3 regions of the Brevibacillus sp. NSP2.1 genome follow, and region 2 is predicted to be linked to each of the others. Evidence: riboswitches for the same ligand, from Rfam matches in the RefSeq annotation. Region 2 holds a riboswitch; each other region holds the start of a gene.
The links. A riboswitch is a leader RNA that binds a small molecule or an ion and turns the genes downstream of it on or off. The one in region 2 is predicted to bind S-adenosylmethionine.
Positions count from the first base shown of each region.

Region 1: it holds a riboswitch for S-adenosylmethionine, as region 2 does, so the genes downstream of both, M655_RS25885 (methionine ABC transporter ATP-binding protein) here and metH (methionine synthase) in region 2, are expected to answer to the same signal.
Region 3: it holds a riboswitch for S-adenosylmethionine, as region 2 does, so the genes downstream of both, M655_RS10830 (homoserine dehydrogenase) here and metH (methionine synthase) in region 2, are expected to answer to the same signal.

Region 1 is NZ_CP048274.1:5,258,185-5,264,628, reverse strand. Features, by position in the region: gene M655_RS25900 (LCP family protein) at 1-419, shown strand, start outside; gene M655_RS25895 (hypothetical protein) at 485-634, shown strand; gene M655_RS25890 (hypothetical protein) at 780-1,043, shown strand; SAM riboswitch class I at 1,149-1,266, shown strand; gene M655_RS25885 (methionine ABC transporter ATP-binding protein) at 1,366-2,379, shown strand; gene M655_RS25880 (methionine ABC transporter permease) at 2,380-3,045, shown strand; gene M655_RS25875 (MetQ/NlpA family ABC transporter substrate-binding protein) at 3,105-3,944, shown strand; gene M655_RS25870 (peptide ABC transporter substrate-binding protein) at 4,134-5,780, shown strand; gene M655_RS25865 (SRPBCC family protein) at 5,852-6,301, opposite strand; gene M655_RS25860 (helix-turn-helix domain-containing protein) at 6,419-6,444, shown strand, end outside.
Region 2 is NZ_CP048274.1:3,471,129-3,477,572, reverse strand. Features, by position in the region: gene M655_RS16855 (hypothetical protein) at 20-514, opposite strand; gene M655_RS16850 (hypothetical protein) at 728-1,006, shown strand; gene M655_RS16845 (YjcZ family sporulation protein) at 1,003-1,110, opposite strand; SAM riboswitch class I at 1,321-1,422, shown strand; gene metH (methionine synthase) at 1,539-4,991, shown strand; gene M655_RS16835 (bifunctional homocysteine S-methyltransferase/methylenetetrahydrofolate reductase) at 5,025-6,444, shown strand, end outside.
Region 3 is NZ_CP048274.1:2,158,104-2,164,547, forward strand. Features, by position in the region: gene M655_RS10815 (Gfo/Idh/MocA family protein) at 1-432, shown strand, start outside; gene M655_RS10820 (cyclase family protein) at 419-1,039, shown strand; gene M655_RS10825 (DinB family protein) at 1,256-1,771, shown strand; cobalamin riboswitch at 1,877-2,076, shown strand; SAM riboswitch class I at 2,542-2,649, shown strand; SAM riboswitch class I at 2,793-2,902, shown strand; gene M655_RS10830 (homoserine dehydrogenase) at 2,986-4,248, shown strand; gene M655_RS10835 (hypothetical protein) at 4,315-4,470, opposite strand; gene M655_RS10840 (CapA family protein) at 4,624-5,763, opposite strand; gene M655_RS10845 (VOC family protein) at 5,841-6,444, shown strand, end outside.

The DNA of each region.
Region 1 (6,444 bases), 1.8 Mb from region 2:
GCAACAAGGCTCTGCAATACGTTCGTTTTCGCCATGACGCCACATCGGACTACACGCGCACAGAGCGTCAGCGCAAGCTGCTGACGGCTGTGGTGAGCCAGATGAAGAGCGGCACGACCTTGATTCAATTGCCGTCCATCCTGAAAGAAGTGACGCCGTATATCCAGACGAATATCAGTTCCATGGATATGCTGAGGCTGTCTGCGCTTGGGCTGAAATTAAACACCGCGGAGCCAGGCAACTACCAATTGCCGCCAATGGGGATGTTCCGCGAATCCCATCGGGCAGGCGCGGTGCTCATTCCGGATGTCGACCAGATCCAGTCTTTTATCAAGGAAAAGCTGGAACCGCCAGCAGAAGAAGCGGTTTCGCAAACGAATAGCACGACCGATAGCAACGAAAACAGCACGCCAAATTGAGCGTGCTGTTTTTTTGTGTTTTCGGGCAGACTAACCATGATTTGCTATGTATGGGGGTGAGGGGAATGGACCAGGAGATTGCGCGTAAATGGTTTTCCCATACAGGGGACTTGCGAACGGAACATATCGACGAGCCGGACGGCCGCATGCGGCTGTATTTTTTGACCAGCATGGCGGATGCCAAGTCGTTTACAGCGAGCTCATCCCGAAGCTGAGAGAAATTTGTCTGGCTGAGGCAAGCATAGGGGAAGTGGAGCGGCAGCTCGGGGGAGCCGGGAGCAATCGGGTCTATCACACCCAGGAGGCGATTCAGCGCCTGCTCGAAGGCTATCGCCCAAGGAAGCGTTTCTCATCAAGCTCGTGCACGGGAAATTCCGGATTGGCAGCTACGACACGTCCGTCCCGGCGCAAATTTTCGGGAAGACCGACAAGAACCGCGGCAATCCCAAGGATATGGTGCACCTTGCTTTTGACACGATTTCCAGCAACGCCCGAATCAAGCTGGAGCAAGTATCGCCGCCGGTGTTCGATATTCGCATACGCTTGAAGGCGAGAATCCTTGAGAAAGCGACGTTTCATTTTCACGTCAATGCCACCATCATTCGCAACGGAGTAATGGATTAAAAAAGTTTTTCCTGTGATTGCTATTGACGGGATATTTTCAAAAAGGATATAATCCGGTTTGTATCATGAAAATATGAAAAACGAACATAATATACGTGGAAATCTTTCTTATCAAGAGAGGCGGAGGGACAGGCCCGATGAAGCCCGGCAACCGGTTCATTTTTTGAAATGGACGTCGCGGTGCCAATTCCTACAAGATTGGTTGGATCTTGATAGATGAGAAGGGTGGATGCGAACGTATACATGCGTTGCAGCCCCTTTTTCGTTTATGAAAAAGGGGTTTTTACGTTTTTCACAAGGATTTTGCTGGGAGGTGGATGCGTTGATTCAATTGAAAAATTTGCATAAAAGCTATCAAGTGCAGGGCAAGACGATTCCGGCGTTGCTCGGGATTGATCTTTCTATAGATAAAGGGGAAATTTACGGGATTATCGGCCATTCCGGGGCGGGGAAAAGTACCTTGATCCGCTGCATCAACCTGCTGGAGCGCCCTACGTCGGGACAAGTCATCGTCGATGGGGTCGACCTGACCAAGCTCGACGACGTCAAGCTGCAGGAAAAGCGCCGCGAGATCGGGATGATTTTCCAGCACTTCAACCTGCTGTCCTCGTCCACCGTCGGGGAAAATGTCGCGTTTCCGCTCAAGCTGGCCAAGCGTCCGAAGGCGGAGATTCAGAAAAAAGTGGACGATCTGCTCAAGCTGGTAGGGCTGGAAGCGCACCGGGACAAATACCCGTCCCAGTTGTCCGGCGGCCAGAAGCAGCGCGTCGGCATCGCACGGGCGCTGGCAAACGATCCGAAAGTGCTGCTGTGTGACGAAGCGACCTCGGCGCTCGATCCGCAGACGACCAACTCGATTTTGGCGCTGCTTTTGGACATCAACCGCAAGCTGGGATTGACCATCGTGCTGATTACGCACGAGATGCACGTCATCCGCTCCATTTGCGACCGCGTAGGCGTGATCGACGGCGGAAAAATCGTCGAGTCGGGCGAGGTGCTGGACGTGTTTCTCAAGCCGCAGCATCCGACTACGCAGGAATTTGTCGAGCAGGTGGCAGATTCCACCGAGCTGCGCGAAGCTGTCGCGCACGAAAAAGCAGCGGGGAACCGCACGATTGCGCGCGTCACCTTCCTGGGAGAAAAGACGTACCAGCCGATTTTGTTCCAGACGATGCAGGAGACAGGCACAGTATTCAGCATTTTGCAGGGAACGATTTCCCGCATGAAGGATACGCCGTACGGCCAACTGGTCGTCGAACTGGAAGGCGATGTCCGTCAAAACGAAAAAACCATCGAGACGTTGCGTCAGCGTGGTTTGGAAGTAGAGGTGATATAGATGGACTGGACAATGGAAAATGTGGATTGGTCGGAGATCGCTGAGGGTACACTAGACACACTGACGATGCTGGGTTTCTCCACGTTGTTTACGATCCTGATCGGCTTGCCGCTGGGAATCATTTTATTCCTTACTTCACGTGGACAGTTGCTGCAAAACAAGGCGTTTTACTCGGTTGCTTCATTCATCGTCAACGTATTGCGTTCCGTGCCGTTCATCATTCTGATGATCTTGCTGATTCCGGTCACGAAACTGATCGTCGGCACTTCGCTCGGCGTACTCGGAGCGATTCCGCCGCTCGTGATCGGGGCCGCCCCGTTTTTTGCGCGGCTGGTGGAAACCTCTCTGCGCGAGGTAGATCGCGGAGTCATTGAGGCCGCCCAGTCGATGGGGGCGTCCAATTGGCAAATCATCTGGAACGTCCTGCTGCCAGAGTCTCGTCCGGGACTGGTGGCCGGAATTACGATTACGACCGTTGCGCTCGTGTCCTACACGGCCATGTCCGGGGTAATCGGCGGCGGCGGTCTGGGCGACTTGGCTATCCGTTACGGTTATCAGCGCTTCCAGACCGATGTCATGATTGTCACTGTCGTCATTTTGCTCGTGTTGGTGCAGATCTTACAGTCGCTGGGTGATCGCCTGGTATTGCGTTTCAGCCGCAAGTAAGGTCTTTCCCATAGAAGTTTGCAAGTACAAAGATCAAAAAAAGTAGGGGGAAATCATTTATGAAAAAGCTAGTCGTATCTGTACTTTCTACCGTATTGGCATTTTCTTTGGCAGCGTGCGGAGGCAAAACGGAGACTGCTCCAGCTCCAGCCGAAGGCGGCGCACAAGGCGGACAACAAGAAGTGACATTGAAAGTAGGCGCTTCTCCGGTTCCACACGCAGCAATCCTGAAGCACATCGCACCAAAACTGAAAGAACAAGGCGTAAACCTGGAAGTACAAGAGTTCACCGACTACGTACAACCAAACGTACAGCTCAACGAAAAACAACTCGACGCAAACTTCTTCCAGCACAAGCCTTACCTGGAAGACTTCAATAAAGGACAAAACATGGATCTGCAACCTGTAGTTGCGGTTCACATCGAGCCATTTGGCGCTTACAGCAAAAAAGTGAAATCGGTTGACGAACTGGCGGAAGGCGCAACTATCGCGCTGCCAAACGACCCGACCAATAGCGGCCGCGCCCTCGCTCTCCTGGAGAAAAACGGCGTCATCAAGCTCAAAGAAGGCGCTGGCATCAGCGGAACTGTGAAAGACATTGTGGAAAACAAGAAAAACCTGAAGTTCAAAGAGGTTGAAGCAGCGATGCTGCCGCGCGTTCTGGAAGAAGTGGACCTGGCGCTGATTAACACCAACTACGCGCTCGAAGCGAAGCTCGTGCCAACCAAAGACGCTCTGTTCATCGAAGACAAGGAATCTCCATATGCGAACTTCCTGGTAGCTCGTCCTGACAACAAAGACTCCGAAGCCATCCAAAAGCTGGCGAAGGAATTGAACTCCCCTGAAGTGAAAAAATTCATTGAAGACGAATACAAAGGTTCCATCATTCCGGCATTCTAAGGAAAAGTAATTGATGGATCAACAAATAAACCCAATTGGCCCTTTAAGGCTGTTGGGTTTATTTCTGTTTACAAAAGAATAAATATTCATAAAATTTAATTAAATATCACCGAACCCCATTTTCAAGAAATCTGTCGTCGAGTATATTGTGGTGGCGATAGAAAAAATTTGATAAGGGGGAAAATTCTGATGAAGGGAACATTCAAAATGTTTGTCGGCCTGACATTGGTGGTCGGAAGTCTTTTGGCAGGCTGTGGAGGCAGTCCGACTTCGACTGCACCTGCTGCTGCTCCTGCGGGTGAGGCTTCGTCTGGCGCGCCTGCCAGCACAAAGCCGCAAGTGTTTCGGGCCAATCTGACCAGCGAGCCATCGACGGCAGACCCTGGGCTCGCCAAGGACACTACCTCAGGGGCGATCGTCCGTGCCACTTTTGACGGCTTGACCAGGCTGGACAAAGACGCGAAGCCGATGAACTCGGTTGCGTCTGATGTGAAAATATCCGACGACAAACGGGTGTACACGTTCACGATTCGCGACTCCAAGTGGAGCAACGGCGATCCGGTGACGGCGCACGACTTTGAATTTGCCTGGAAACGCGTCCTCGATCCAAAGCTGGGAGCCGAGTATGCGTATCAGCTCTACTACATCAAAAATGCGGAAAAAGTACACACAGGCAAGGCGCAAGCAGACGAGCTGGGGGTAAAAGCTCTGGATGACAAGACGCTGGAAGTAACATTGGAAAACCCGACACCGTTCTTCCTGGAACTGACGGCATTTTACACGTATTATCCTGTAGACAAAAAGGTCGTAGAGGCCAATCCGAACTGGGCGAATGAAGCAGCAACACACGTGAGCAACGGGCCATTCAAGATGACGGGCTGGGAGCACAAGAGCAAGATCGTTTTGGAGAAGAACGAAAACTATTGGGACAAAGACGCTGTCAAGCTGGACCGGATCGAGTTTGCCATGATTGAGGATGATAACACAGCGCTGTCCATGTTTGAAAACGGCGAGCTGGACTGGGCGGGTCAACCGCTTGGCGGCCTGCCAACCGATGCGATTCCGTCCCTGAAAGAAGCAGGCAAACTCGTCGTTCATCCAAAGGCGACGATGTATTGGTACAAAATCAATACCACCAAAGGAGTGCTGCAAAACGTAAAAATTCGCAAAGCACTCGCTTATGCGGTTGATCGCCAAAGCATCGTGGACAACATCACACAGGTCGGCCAGGTGCCTACGATGGGGATGCTGCCGCAATCCATGATTATCAAGCCGGAGGGCTACTTCCGCGACAACGACGTGGAGATAGCGAAAAAGCTGCTGGCGGAAGGCATGCAGGAGTTGGGGCTGAGTCAGTTTCCGACCATCACCATGTCGTACAACCCGACAGACCGCCACAAAAAAATCGCCGAAGCCATGCAGGACCAGTGGAAGCGCAACCTTGGCATCGACGTGAAGCTGGCGATCAAGGAATTTAAGGTGCATTTGCAAGATTTGCATGAACTGAATTACGAGATTGGCCGTTTGGGCTGGAATGCCGATTTTAACGATCCGATCAACTACCTGGAGATGTTCCGCGATGCGAAGACGGGAAACAACGACACAGGCTGGGAGAACGCGCGCTACAAGGAGCTGCTGCAACAGTCGGCCATGGAGAGCGATCCGGAGAAGCGCAAGCAGCTTTTTGCGGAAGCCGAGCAAATTTTCATGGATGCCATGCCTGTAATCCCACTGTTTACGGACGTGGATGTCTGGGTGCAGAGTGATAAGGTAAAAGGCGTGCAAGTGGACGGACTGGGCTTTATTGATCTGAAGTGGGCGGAAATGGTCGAGTAACAGGCAAAAACCCCAGAGGCGAAGTGCCGAGGCAGCTCGCTGCTGGGGTTTTCCTTCCTTTTTGCCCGGAATTAATAGCCAAAATCCAACGTTTTTCCGGTTTCTGCATATGTTTTGATGTTGGAGAGAATCATCGGCCAATGGTTGCTCGCGTTGGCGAAGGAAGGGTGATCTTCGGTCCACTGGTCGTTAATCAGCGTCAGCCGCGTGCATCCGCCAACAGGCTCCAATTGGAAAGTTACGCGCGATTGAAGCTCGGCGTGGTTGGCGTGGTACGAAGGGCCGGGATGTTCCAGGAAGCTGAAGGTTTGCTGCGGCTCAAACGCCACAACCTTGCCGTACACATGGACAGTTTCGTCGCCATCATTTCCGGGACCGACATAAGCGAGATCGTCCCCTACCTGAAAAGTAGAGCGAATGACAGAGCCAAAAAACGTATGCTTGACTCCTTCTTCCGAGGTAAGAACGTGCCAGACGTGCTCCGGGGTGGCCCCGATGTAAAAATCGAAACGCAGTTCCATAGCAGTGCCTCCTGTTTCCATTCATTTTCAAATTGTAATCGTTTGCTGTTGCTACTACTCTTAGTATAGGCAGATAATGGAGGGGCGTATTGTAAAAATGCGACAGGAGGCGGCGCTATGGAAAAAAAGCAGGACATGCTGCC
Region 2 (6,444 bases):
TTTGGTGCCAGGATGCAACTTACTCTTCGGCTTTTTTCAAAATCTTGTCGAGCTCGGCGAAATATTGCTTCGTCAGCTTTTCTTTTTCTTCCGCGCTCATAGTTTCCGCGTTCATCCACTGCTGCTTGTAAAGCTCCAGTTGCTCCACCATCGCCAGCTCGGCCGCCGCCTCCTCGTCCAGATCGTAGTTTTCGGATGGATCAAACGGAATGAGCCGATTGTCGTTGCCGCTGCGCAGGTAGGGGGAGCGCCAGTTTTCCGGGAAGCGGTACGGCTGCTCGCCGAACATCAGTCCCAGGACGTCATCGGAGTCAATCGGCAGGAAGTGATCGTAGTTGTCCCTGCGGCCCCCTTCCGACAGGTTGATATGGGACAAAAAGTAGCGCAAATAATGTTCTCCTGTTTCGGTATGCTTTACGATGGAGTAGCTTTCAAATTCGGAGCTTTCCAGTTCTTTTATCGTTTCTATACAGGACAGAAATTCGTCCTTTTCACGCGCGAGCAGAGCGTCCATTGTCGATCGTTCCTTTCATCGGTTTGGGTAGCCTCATGATAGCAAAAGCGTTTCGCTCTGACAATGAAGGCAGAGCGGTCAAGTGCCATCCTGTTGAAAAAAGTTAACTAACGATGCTTCTCACAAAAAGCCCGTAGCTGGATCAATGGCGGCGAGAAGGCAACGGTCGCGCCTGCGGCAGCAGAAAAAGTCGCGCAAGCCTTTTGGAAAACGATGGTGGGGGAAGAAGCCGACGTTTACGAGCGCCAGGCGACAGAGGTTTATGCGGATGAGCATTGGCGCAACGGAACGTGGATGAACGTCAGCGACCAGCGGATGGAAAACGGCAAGCCTGTCCCGTATGACGTCCTGACCGTCCAGGTGGACAAGCGTGAGCGCGTCGCCTTTTACGGCAGGCGGTCTGGCTGCGATCGCACTGTCCATGACATGAAAAAAGAGGCTATCCCTTCAAGCCAAGGCAAGGGGGATAGCCTCTTCCTGTCATTTACTTAGCAGTCGTCGTTCGAACACCCGACAATGACCAGCAGGATAAACAGTACGAGCACCAATGCGAAGCTGTCTCCAAAGATGCCGTGTCCGCAGTAAGATGTACTCACGTTTGTTCCCCCTCCTTTCCGTTATGCTACAGTCTATACACGAACGCACAGATTGGCGTGGGCGAATGCCCGGTATGCGCAAAAATGGGCGCAGAAGAGCGGGAAGAGTGTAAAGAATAGACAAATTCTCAATTGACGAAGACTTTTCGCGGTGTTAAGATACTTTCAAACATCAAACCTGAAAGCAAAAAATGAATAGCATAGTAACAACTCTTATCAAGAGAGGCAGAGGGACTGGCCTGATGAAGCCTCGGCAACCGGTTAAAATCCGGTGCCAATTCCAGCAAAGCTACGTGCTTTGAAAGATGAGAGGATGGTTCAGGCGCAAGTGTATCCGCGGACAAATCCTCTTCTTTCAAAGAAGAGGATTTTTTGATGCAAAAAACGGCTGAGAATAAACCGACGCAAGGGAGAAAAGGAGCACGTCAATGAAACCCACTTTTCGCGAACAGCTTTCCCGGAAAATTCTGATTCTGGACGGTGCGATGGGCACCATGCTGCAGCAGGCGAACCTGACCGCCGATGATTTTGGCGGCGAAGCGTACGACGGCTGCAACGAGCTGCTGAATTTGACCAGGCCCGATGTGATTCGCTCCATCCATGAAAAATATTTGGAAGCGGGAGCGGACATCGTGGAGACCAATACATTCGGGGCGACTTCGGTCGTGTTGGCCGAATACGATGTCGCGGACAAGGACCTGGAAATCAATATCGCCGCTGCCCGTCTGGCGAAGGAAGCAGTCGATGCCTACTCCACAGCCGAATGGCCGCGCTACGTGGCGGGGGCGATGGGGCCGACGACGAAAACGCTGGCACTGACAGGCGGCGTCACTTTCGAGGAACTGGTGGAGTCGTACTACCGCCAGGCAAAAGGGTTGATTATCGGCGGGGTGGACGTCCTGTTGCTGGAGACGTCGCAGGATACGCTGAACGTCAAGGCAGGCGGGATCGGCATTCGCCAGGCGTTTGAAGAACTGAACGTAGAACTGCCGGTGATGCTGTCCGGAACGATCGAGCCGATGGGTACGACTTTGGCGGGGCAAAACATTGAAGCGTTCTACATCTCGCTTGAGCACCTGAAGCCCGTGACGATCGGCCTGAACTGTGCGACAGGGCCGGAATTTATGCGCGACCATCTGCGCACGTTGTCCGGCTTGGCCCAATGTGGGGTAAGCTGCTATCCAAACGCCGGGCTGCCGGACGAAAACGGGCACTACCACGAGACGCCGCAAGGACTTGCTGCGAAAATGCGCGCTTTTGCCGAGCAAGGCTGGCTGAACGTGGCAGGCGGCTGCTGCGGAACGACGCCTGACCACATCCGGGCAATGGCGGAGGCGCTCAAAGACTGCAAGCCGCGCCAGGCAACAGAGCAGGCGGTCAGTGCCGTATCCGGCATCGAGGTCGTCTACGTCGAGGACGACAATCGCCCGCTTCTGGTCGGGGAGCGCACGAACGTCATCGGCTCGAAAAAATTCCGCGATCTGATCGCAGCAGGGCAGTACGAGGAAGCGTCCGACATCGCCCGCGCCCAGGTGAAGCGCGGGGCGCACGTCATCGACATTTGCCTGGCTGACCCGGATCGCGACGAGTATGCGGACATGGAAAAGTTTTTGCAGTTCGTCGTGAAAAAGGTCAAGGCTCCGCTCATGATCGACTCGACAGACGCGAAAGTGATGGAGCTGGGCTTGCGTTATTCCCAGGGAAAAGCGATTCTCAACTCGATCAACCTGGAGGACGGACTGGAGCGCTTTGAAGAAGTGGCTCCGCTAATCCGCAAGTTCGGGGCGGCCGTCGTCGTCGGGACGATCGAGGAAGCCGGAATGGCGATCACCCGCGAGAAAAAGCTTGAGGTCGCGAAGCGCTCCTATGACATATTGGTCAACCAGTACGGCATCCCGCCGCAGGATATCATTTTTGACCCGCTCGTCTTTCCGGTAGGGACGGGAGATGAACAGTACATCGGCTCCGCGCGGGAGACGGTGGAGGGGATTCGCCTCATTAAAGAAGCGATGCCACAGTGCAAGACGATTCTTGGCGTCAGCAACGTTTCCTTCGGTTTGCCGCCAGCGGGACGCGAAGTGCTCAACGCGGTGTTTTTGTACCATACGACGCTCGCCGGACTTGATTTTGCCATCGTCAATACGGAGAAGCTGGAGCGCTACGCTTCGATCCCGGAGGACGAGCGCAAGCTGGCGGAAGCGCTGCTGTTTGAAACAAACGACGAGACATTGGCAGCCTTTACGGAGTTTTACCGCCAGAAGAAAAAAGAAGTGCGCGTGGAAGCTTCCTCGCTGACGCTGGAAGAGCGGCTGGCCCGCTATGTGGTGGAAGGCTCGAAGGACGGCCTGGTCGACGATTTGAAGCTGGCACTGGAAAAGTACACGCCGCTGGAAATCATTAACGGTCCGCTGATGGCCGGGATGGAAGAGGTCGGCCGTCTGTTCAACGGCAACCAGCTCATCGTTGCGGAAGTGCTGCAAAGCGCGGAAGTCATGAAAGCGTCCGTCTCGTTTTTGGAGCCGTTCATGGAAAAGAGCGATTCCGCGTCGAAAGGCAAAATTTTGCTGGCGACCGTCAAAGGCGACGTGCACGACATCGGCAAAAATCTGGTGGAGATCATTTTGGCCAACAACGGCTACAACGTCGTGAACCTGGGGATCAAAGTGCCGCCTGAGCAACTGATTGCCGCCTGCCGCAAAGAGAAGCCGGATGCGATCGGCCTGTCCGGGCTGCTGGTGAAGTCGGCCCAGCAGATGGTCATTACCGCACAGGACTTGCGTGCGGCGGGAATCGACGTGCCGATGATGGTCGGAGGGGCGGCGTTGACCCGCAAGTTCACCTCCAACCGGATTGCGCCTGAATACCGCGGGGTTGTGCTGTACGCCAAAGACGCGATGGACGGCCTCGATCTCGTCAACCGTCTGCAAAACCCGGAGGAGCGCGAGCGGCTGATCGCGGAACAGCAGGATTTGGCCGAAGCGGCTGCTGCCGCTGCTGCACAGCCTGTCGTGCAGGAGAAAAAAGCTCCGCTCCCGGCGCGTTCGGCCATCAGCAGAACCGTTCCGATCCACCTGCCGCCGGATTGCGACCGCCATGTGCTGCGCCAATACCCGATCAGCCACTTGCAGCCGTACTTGAACTTGCGCATGCTGCTCGGCAAGCATCTGGGCGTGCGCGGCAATGTGGAAAAGCTGCTCGAAGCGGGCGACGAAAAAGTGCTGGAGCTGTACGGCGTGGTCGAGGAACTATTAAAGGAAGCGAAGCAGCGCGGAACGATTACTGCGCACGGCGTGTACCAGTTTTTCCCGGCGCAAGCGGACGGCAACGATATTATCGTCTACGATCCAAACGATCACAGCAAAGTGCTGGAGCGCTTCTCGTTCCCGCGCCAGCCGGAGGAACCGCATCTGTGTCTGTCTGATTTCTTGCGCCCGGTCGAGAGCAAGGAAATGGATTACGTCGGCTTTTTGACTGTGACGGCAGGGGGCGGTATCCGCGAGCGTTCGACGGAACTGAAGGAGCGCGGCGACTATTTGCGCTCGCACGTCTTGCAGGCGCTCGCTCTGGAGTTGGCGGAGGCGTTCGCCGAGCGGATTCACCACATGATGCGCGACGTCTGGGGGATTCCCGATCCGGCGGAGATGACCATGCTGGAGCGCTTCGGTGCCCGTTACCAAGGCATTCGCGTGTCGTTCGGCTATCCGGCTTGCCCGAATCTGGAGGACCAGGCGCAGTTGTTCCGTCTGCTGCGGCCAGAGGATATCGGCGTTCAGTTGACAGAAGGCTTCATGATGGAGCCGGAAGCATCTGTCTCCGCGATGGTATTTGCCCACCCGGAAGCGCGCTACTTTAACGCGGGTCCGTCGGTGTTTGAAGTATAGATCGTCTAATGAAATGGGAGAGAAGGGATTGAGTTGACGACGAGCAAGAAAGACTTACGGGACTATTTGCAAGATCACCTGCTGGTCGGAGACGGAGCCATGGCGACCCAGCTACATGCGCTGGGTGCCCCGGTTGGCGTCAGCTTTGAAGAATTGTGTTTATCCAATCCGCGCGTGGTGCATGAGGTTCATGCCTCGTACTATCAGGCGGGGGCGCGCCTTTTGGAGACGAATACGTTTTCGGCGAACCGCGACGCGCTCAGCCGCTACGGCCTGGAGCACAAGGTAGCGCGGATCAACCGTCTCGCTGTGGCGATCGCTCGCGAGGCGGCACAGGATGATGCGTATGTAGCGGGCAGCATCGGCTCGATTTTAGCCGGACGGGTCAAGAAAAAGGTACTGGATGAATATCGCGACCAGTACGAGGAACAGGCAATCGCCCTGTTGCACGCAGGCGCAGACGCGCTGATTTTGGAGACGTTTCTCGATCTGGAGGAGCTATTGCTGGCGATTGAGGTCATCCGTCCGTTGACAGATGTGCCGGTCATCGCCCAGCTTGCGACGCTCGAAGTCGGGCGGACGCGCGACGGCTACTCGTTGACAGACGCTTTTCCGCAGTTGAAAAAGGCAGGAGCTGACATCATCGGCCTGAACTGCCGTTTGGGTCCGGCTGAAATTTTGCGCTCTTTTGAAGGGACGATCTTCCCGGACGATTCGCTGCTGTCGGCGTTTCCAAACGCAGGAAGGCTGGGCATGACGGACGGGGAGTACGCCTTCAAGTCGTCTCCCGAATACTTTGCCGAAAGCGCCTTGCGCCTGAGGGACCAGGGAGTTCGCCTGATCGGCGGCTGCTGCGGAACGACTCCTGCGCACGTGAAGGCGATGGCAGACGCGCTCGCTTCGCAACAGCCGAAAGCCCGCGTCAATCCGCCCGTTGCCCTGGTCGAGCGCCCGCACATTTCCGTGCAAAGCACCCACGAGCGGGAAAAGCCGAGCATTGTCGAGCGGGTCAAAACAGGCACGACGATCATCGTCGAATTTGATCCGCCGCGCGATCTCGACGCCGAGCAGTTTTTGGACGGTTGCTGCGAACTGCACAAGGCCGGGGCGGATGCGATCACCCTGGCGGACAATTCGCTCGCCACTGTGCGGATGAGCAACATGGCGCTCGGCGCGCTGATGAAAAACAGGCATGGGATCGACCCGCTGCTGCACATCGCCTGCCGCGACCGCAATCTGATCGGTCAGCAATCCCACCTCATGGGGCTGCACGCGCTCGGCATCGATCAAATTCTCGTCATCACGGGCGACCCGTCGCGCTTCGGCGATTTGCCGGGGGCAAGCTCGGTGTTTGACGTTACTTCCTTCGATCTGATCCGCATGGTGAAGCAACTGAACGAAGGCGTCTCGTTCTCGGGACGTCCGCTGAAGCAAAAAGCCCAGTTTATCGTCG
Region 3 (6,444 bases), 1.3 Mb from region 2:
GTAGACGGAGAAGGCAGCATTCTTTTGAAGTACGAAGAGATGGACGCCATCCTCAGCTTTTCCAAGATTACCACCTCCTATCAGCCAGCGGAAATCCAGGGGGAGGACGCCACGATGGTGATCGATAAAATCAATCACCTGACGCGCATCGAGATTCGCTACCGAGACGGCAGGATCGGGGATGTGACCAGGCCCCAGACGCCGAAGGCGATGCACTACGAAATCAGGGAGTTTATCCGGCTGGCTTCGGCGGGCGCCAGAGAGTCGGCGACCAATTCACATGCAGCCTCCCGATTGACGATGGAAGTCATGGACGAAGCGAGAAGGCAAATCGGCGTCGTCTTCCCGGCCGATTTGCGGCGCGGAAGCAAGCATCCGGAGACAGGGAAGAACGAACAAAACAGGGAGGCGAAACGCGATGAAAATGTTTGATGTGACCGCACCTATTTTTGAAGGGATGACGGTGTACAAAAACAAGCCGGAAAAGCAGCCGAAGATTTTGTCTGCAACAAACGGCTACGTGACCGAGTCGAGAATCGACATGGATGTGCATTCTGGCACACATGTGGACGCGCCGCTGCACATGGTGAAGGACGGGGAGACGTTTGAAAGCATTTCGCTGGAAAAGCTGGTAGGAAACTGCCGCGTACTCGACCTGACGCATGTGGAAGACAAGATCGGGCGAGCCGAGCTGGAAGGTTACGACATTGCGTCGGGAGAGTTTGTCCTGTTTCAAACGAAAAATTCGTGGGAGGATGCTTTTTCGTTCGAGTTCGTCTATTTGGCACAAGACGGCGCAGCGTATTTGGCGGAAAAAGGCGTGCGCGGTGTCGGCACGGATGCATTGGGGATTGAGCGCAGCCAGGAAGGACACCCAACCCACAAAACGTTGTTTGGCGCAGGCGTGATCGTGATTGAGGGCTTGCGGCTTCGCGAGGTGCCCGCAGGAAAATACTTCATGGTTGCTGCCCCGTTAAAGCTGGTCGGCACAGACGCTGCTCCGGCAAGGGTGCTGTTGTTTGAGGGCTGGCAGGGATGAAGGTAAATAAAGCGTTCGCAGGGGGGAGCTGCGGGTTCGGGTACGGGTTCGGGCACGGATACGTATGCCCAACTGCTTTGCGCGACAGAGGGTCTGGCTTGCTATCCCTTTAAAACGGCCGTGATGTTACCACAGAGCATCTGAAAACCGGATGCTCCAAGAAAAGGCCAGACAGCAAAGGAATGACCGTTCCCAAAATCAAAGGAGGCGAAAAGCATGCCAAGTCGACCAAATCGCGAGGAATACGGGGAGTATTTTGCCTACTATGTCGAGCAAGTGCCAGAAGGCGAGTTGACAGCCGTACTGGCGAAGCAACTGGCGCAGACCGTCGAGATGTATGCCGGGCTTACCGAGGCGCAAGCGGAGTATCGCTACGCGCCGGGCAAATGGACCGTAAAAGAAGTGTTGGGGCATCTGATCGATACGGAGCGGATTATGAGCTACCGCTTGCTGCGAATTGCCCGGGGAGATCAGACACCGCTCGTCGGATTTGACGAAAATGCGTATGTTGCGCAAGCTTTTTTTCAGAAACGCGACCTGGCCGATTTGCTCGAAGAATATCAGGCTGTTCGGCAGTCGACGCGCGCTCTGTTGCGGGGAGTGGCAGAGGAGGCGTGGACGCGAACAGGGACGGCCAACGGCAACAAACTGTCCGCACGCACTTTGGCCTATGTCATTGCCGGGCATGAGGCCCATCACTGTCGCATATTGCGGGAAAGGTATTCACTGTAGACGGTATGCAAAAGCGAACCGCGTTGATTTGATTCGTCCCTTTCGCTTGTTTATTCTACCATTTTTCAGGAAAAGTAGAATAGAATGGTAGTAACGATTTGCAAAATTGCATACGGGGGAACAGGTTCCTTGCGGCGATTCGCTGCTAAGGATAATAGGGAAGCTCGGTGCAAATCCGACACGGTCCCGCCACTGTAAGAGGGGAGTTTCGCGCACACAGGCCACTTGTCCAGCCGCTGGACAGGGAAGGCAGCGCCAGACGATGATCCCGAAGTCAGGAGACCTGCCTGTTTCAACAACACTGATGGACCTACGGGAGATAGGGAGGTGTTAGAGGACTCGCCATACTGGCAAACGGACAAGGATGTCTATTGCTTGCCTGCGCATTTTCTAACGATCGGATCTTTTTTCGATCAGTAGAAAATGCGTTTTTTGTTTTGGGGAGAGGAAATCGGCGCTGATTGACCGTGAGCAACTCAAAGGAGGGAGCAGCATGGTTCAGCTTTTCATCTGTCAATGGTGCGGTTATGTCGAAGAACGAGAGCTGTCGGGGGAAAGCGAGGAAGGGCTGGTCCGTTGCGTTTGCTGCAGTACGGAGGAAGTCGAAAGCGTTTTTGCCAGGTGAAGGCGACCGTACATTCGGAACGGTTGTCCCGTTTTTGGCCGTATCTGAACCGTTTCTGACCGCATCTAGCCTGGTTAAAAACGAAAAAGAATTTTGTTGACGAATGCTTTGGAATTTCTTAGAATAGGCTCAACAGCAAACAAAGTTCTTATCCAGAGAGGTGGAGGGTCTGGCCCGATGAAGCCCGGCAACCGTTGCGTAGAGCGACAAGGTGCCAATTCCTGCGGGGCGTTTTCGTTCCGAAAGATAAGAAGCGGGTACATCGTAGCAGTTATGACGAACCTTCTTCTTAACGAAGAAGGTTTTTTGATGTTTCCGCTCAACAAAGGCTTTCTTTTCCAATAAGCTTTTCGCTTGGCCGCTTTCTCGACGAGAAAGAGCAAAAATTCATAGTTTTCTTTATCCAGAGAGGCGGAGGGACTGGCCCGATGAAGCCCGGCAACCGTTACACAGCTTGTGACAAGGTGCCAATTCCTGCAGGGCGGAAGCGTCCTGGGAGATAAGGAGAAGGATTTCGTTGATGCCAAAACCTTCTTCTTAGCGGGAAGGTTTTTTCTTTTTACGAAAATATTGCTATGAGGTGGTAGAAATGAGCGCAGGTGTAGTCAAGGTAGGGCTGCTTGGATTGGGAACAGTAGGGGGCGGCGTCATCAAGACGATTCGTTCGCAGCAGGAGAAGCTGGCTGCGAGATTGGGCAAGCGAATCGAAATTGTCAAAGCATTGGTCCGCGATTCGGAAAAAGAACGGGCCGTTCAGGTAGATCCCGCGCTTTTGACCACGGATTTTGAGGACGTGTTGAAAAGCGATGTGGACATTGTCGTCGAGGTGATGGGGGGCGTCGAGCCGACGTATGACTACGTCCGTGCCTTGATCGAAAAAGGCTGCCACGTGGTGACGGCGAACAAGGAGCTGCTTGCCAAACGTGGCACAGAGTTGGTCGATCTGGCAAACCGGCATCAGGTCCATCTGGCCTATGAGGCGAGCGTGGCAGGCGGCATCCCGATTTTGAGCGTGCTGCGACAGTTTTTGCGCACGAACGATATTCAAGGAGTGCGCGGCATTCTCAACGGTACGACGAACTTCATCCTGACGAAAATGGAAGCGGAGCAGCTTCCCTATCAGGAAGTGTTGAAGCAAGCGCAGGAGCTGGGGTATGCGGAAGCCGATCCGCGCTCTGACGTGGAAGGATTCGACGCGATGTACAAACTGTACATTCTCGCGCAGCTTGTGTACGGAGAATCGCTGCCGCTTGCAAATGTCGTGCGCAAAGGGATTGCCGATTTGTCTCCTGGTCACATCCGTATCGCAAACGAGCTGGGCTACCGGATCAAGCTGATTGCCCAGGCGCACAAAACAGAGCAAGGAATCCGGCTCTCGGTTCAGCCGACCATGCTGCCTGTCGCTCATCCGCTGGCGCAAATTCAGGATGCTTTCAACGCTGTTCAGCTTTCCGGAAACATCGTAGGCGATCTGCTGTTTACGGGCAGAGGCGCAGGCGAGCTGCCGACGGCAAGCGCCGTTGTCGAGGATTTGGCTTATTTGTTGACGCAGCCGTTTACCCCGCATCCGGCCTGGAAGGAAAAAACGGCCGAAGCGCAGCCGGGTCAATGGCAGGACGAGCGCGTGCTGTGTTATCTCGAAGGCTCGTGTCTCGCTGCGACGCCTGATCGCGTCCTGCATTTCTTGCGCGAGGCGGGCGTGACGGTGACGAAGCTGAAAGTCCAATTCGATCTGGGCGGAGTATTGCGCGCGGGGTTGATCGTAACAGGGATTCGCGAAGAGCACGAGGAAGTGCTGAAAAGCGATTTTGGCCTGTCCGTCCGCTGCTTCCCGCTGCTGGAAACGGCATAACCCGAAAAAGCGGCGCAAAAGAAAAAACGGGCAGGCAGCAAGGACGAATGCCAGATGGATGGCGTCCTACTGCCTGCCGTTTTTGTCCGAATGCTTGGGGGGATCAGGGGCGGAGCCGTTTTGCTGGTTTCCCGGGAAGACGGCTTTTTCCCATTTGGTCATGAAATAGCCCGAGAGCAGAAAAACGCCAATGGCTGCTACGGTAATGATGGCTCCTGTCATGCTCTCCCTCCTTTTGCTCGTAAAAGCGGTCTTGCTATGGTTTACGAATAAGGCTTGGAGAGGTTTCAGCCAAAAGAACAGGGATGCGCCCGTTTTTTCATGAGCGGCTTCCGGCTGAAGTGGCGAATAGGACGGGGGTTATACTATGCCATGCTAACTTCCCCGCACGCGGCCCTCTGCGTCAATCTGGACGTTTTCCGAGAGCGATTCGATTCGCTTGCGCAAAGCGGCTCCATCTGTGGCGTTCATCGGCACGGCTTGTCCCAGTTCGGCGTGGAACGGAAGCATTGTCAGGTCGCAGGCGGCGTTTTTCGTACAGCTTGCTTGCAGCACCATCGTTTCCCACGTTTTCGGCTCGGTCGAGCGCGTGAAAATGAAGTTGCCCAGGCTGTAGGCGATCCATTTGCCGCGATACTGCTCAAAGCCTTGCAGCACGTGCGGATGGCCGCCGACGATCAGGTCAGCGCCTGCGTCGATGTACGCCTTGGCGAGTTCTTTTTGATGATCGACGGGAAAGTCTTCGCGCTCTTTGCCCCAATGGGCGATCACGACGACGAGATCAGCCTGTGCTTTCGCCTGCTCGATGGCTTGGACGGCCAAGGCGGGGTCGTAGGTTCCCGCCAGTCCCGGCCCGTTTTTTTGCGCGAACCAGCTCACTTCCGGTATGACCCGGCTGAATCCGAGCACGGCGAGCCTGATGCCGTTTTTCTCCACAAAAACAGGCGCGAAGGCGCGGGTGGCATCGACTCCGCCCCCGACATAGGCGATCCGGTGTTCCTCCAGCGCGGCGAACGTATCGAGCAAGCCGTCTACGCCCTGATCCATCGAGTGGTTGTTCGCCAGATTGACCGCGTCGATTCCGGCGGCCTGCATGGCGGGCGCAGCCAAAGGGGACGACTTGTAGACGTACGCTTTGTTGTCGGCGGGAGTCCCTCTCGTCGTAAGCGGCGTCTCCAGGTTGGCGATGGTGTAGTCATCCTGCAAAAAAAGCGAGCGCACATGCGTGAACGGGTAGTCGTAGCCTTTTTCTAGCAAAACGTTTTCCACATTTCCTGCCATCATGACGTCCCCGACAAAGCTGAGCCGGACAGTCGGCTCCGGGGCAGCGACCGGCTCTGGTGCGGGAGTGGCTTTGGGAGCCTCGTGCTTGCCGAGCGCAGTGAAGCCGAGATAAGCGCCTGCCCCGAGGACGGCGAGCAAGCTGAAAAGCAGCGTATTTTTCCCTGCCCGAAGCCACTTTGGTTTTGTCTGTCTTCGCCGGGAGCGTCTCCGGCTGTGATTCGTCTCGTTCATGCTTCTCCTTTCTTCGCTAACGAAAAGCTGCTAAATTTTGCTATGATAAAGGTAATTACGAAAAGAGGCGAAAAAAGATGCAATTATCCTTTGACCATCTGGTTCATTTTGTCCATCGTCCGCCCGCAGAAGCAGCGCGGCTGTTTCGCGAAGCCGGATTTCACGCTGTAACGGGAGGCAGGCACACCCATTGGGGGACATGGAACAGTCTCAGCTATTTTGGCTTGTCGTATGTGGAGTTTTTGGCGGTCGAGGATGCGGCGGTTGCCGGACGATCCGACAATCCGCTCATCGCGCAGTTGGTCGCGGAGCACGAGCTTGGCGAAGGGCTTGGGCAAATCGCCTTGCGCACCAGCGAAATGGATCTGTGGGTGGAGCGATTTCGCGCGCTTGGGCTGAAGCTGACAGGGCCAGTAGACGGCAGCCGTACAAGAGACGACGGAAAAACATTACGCTGGCGCATGCTGTTTGCCGAAGACCCGCAGACTGCGCGAAAGCTGCCGTTTTTGATTGAGTGGCAGGAGACAGACGAGGAGCGCCAGGCAGATTTGACGCAGCGCGGGATCATCGCTCCGCATCCGAACGGAGCCGCCGAGCTTCTGGCTGTCGGCTTCGCTGTCGCGAATTTGGACGCGGCTGCTGCGGACTGGACGCGGTGGTTCGGCTTGCAGGGCGGGGAAG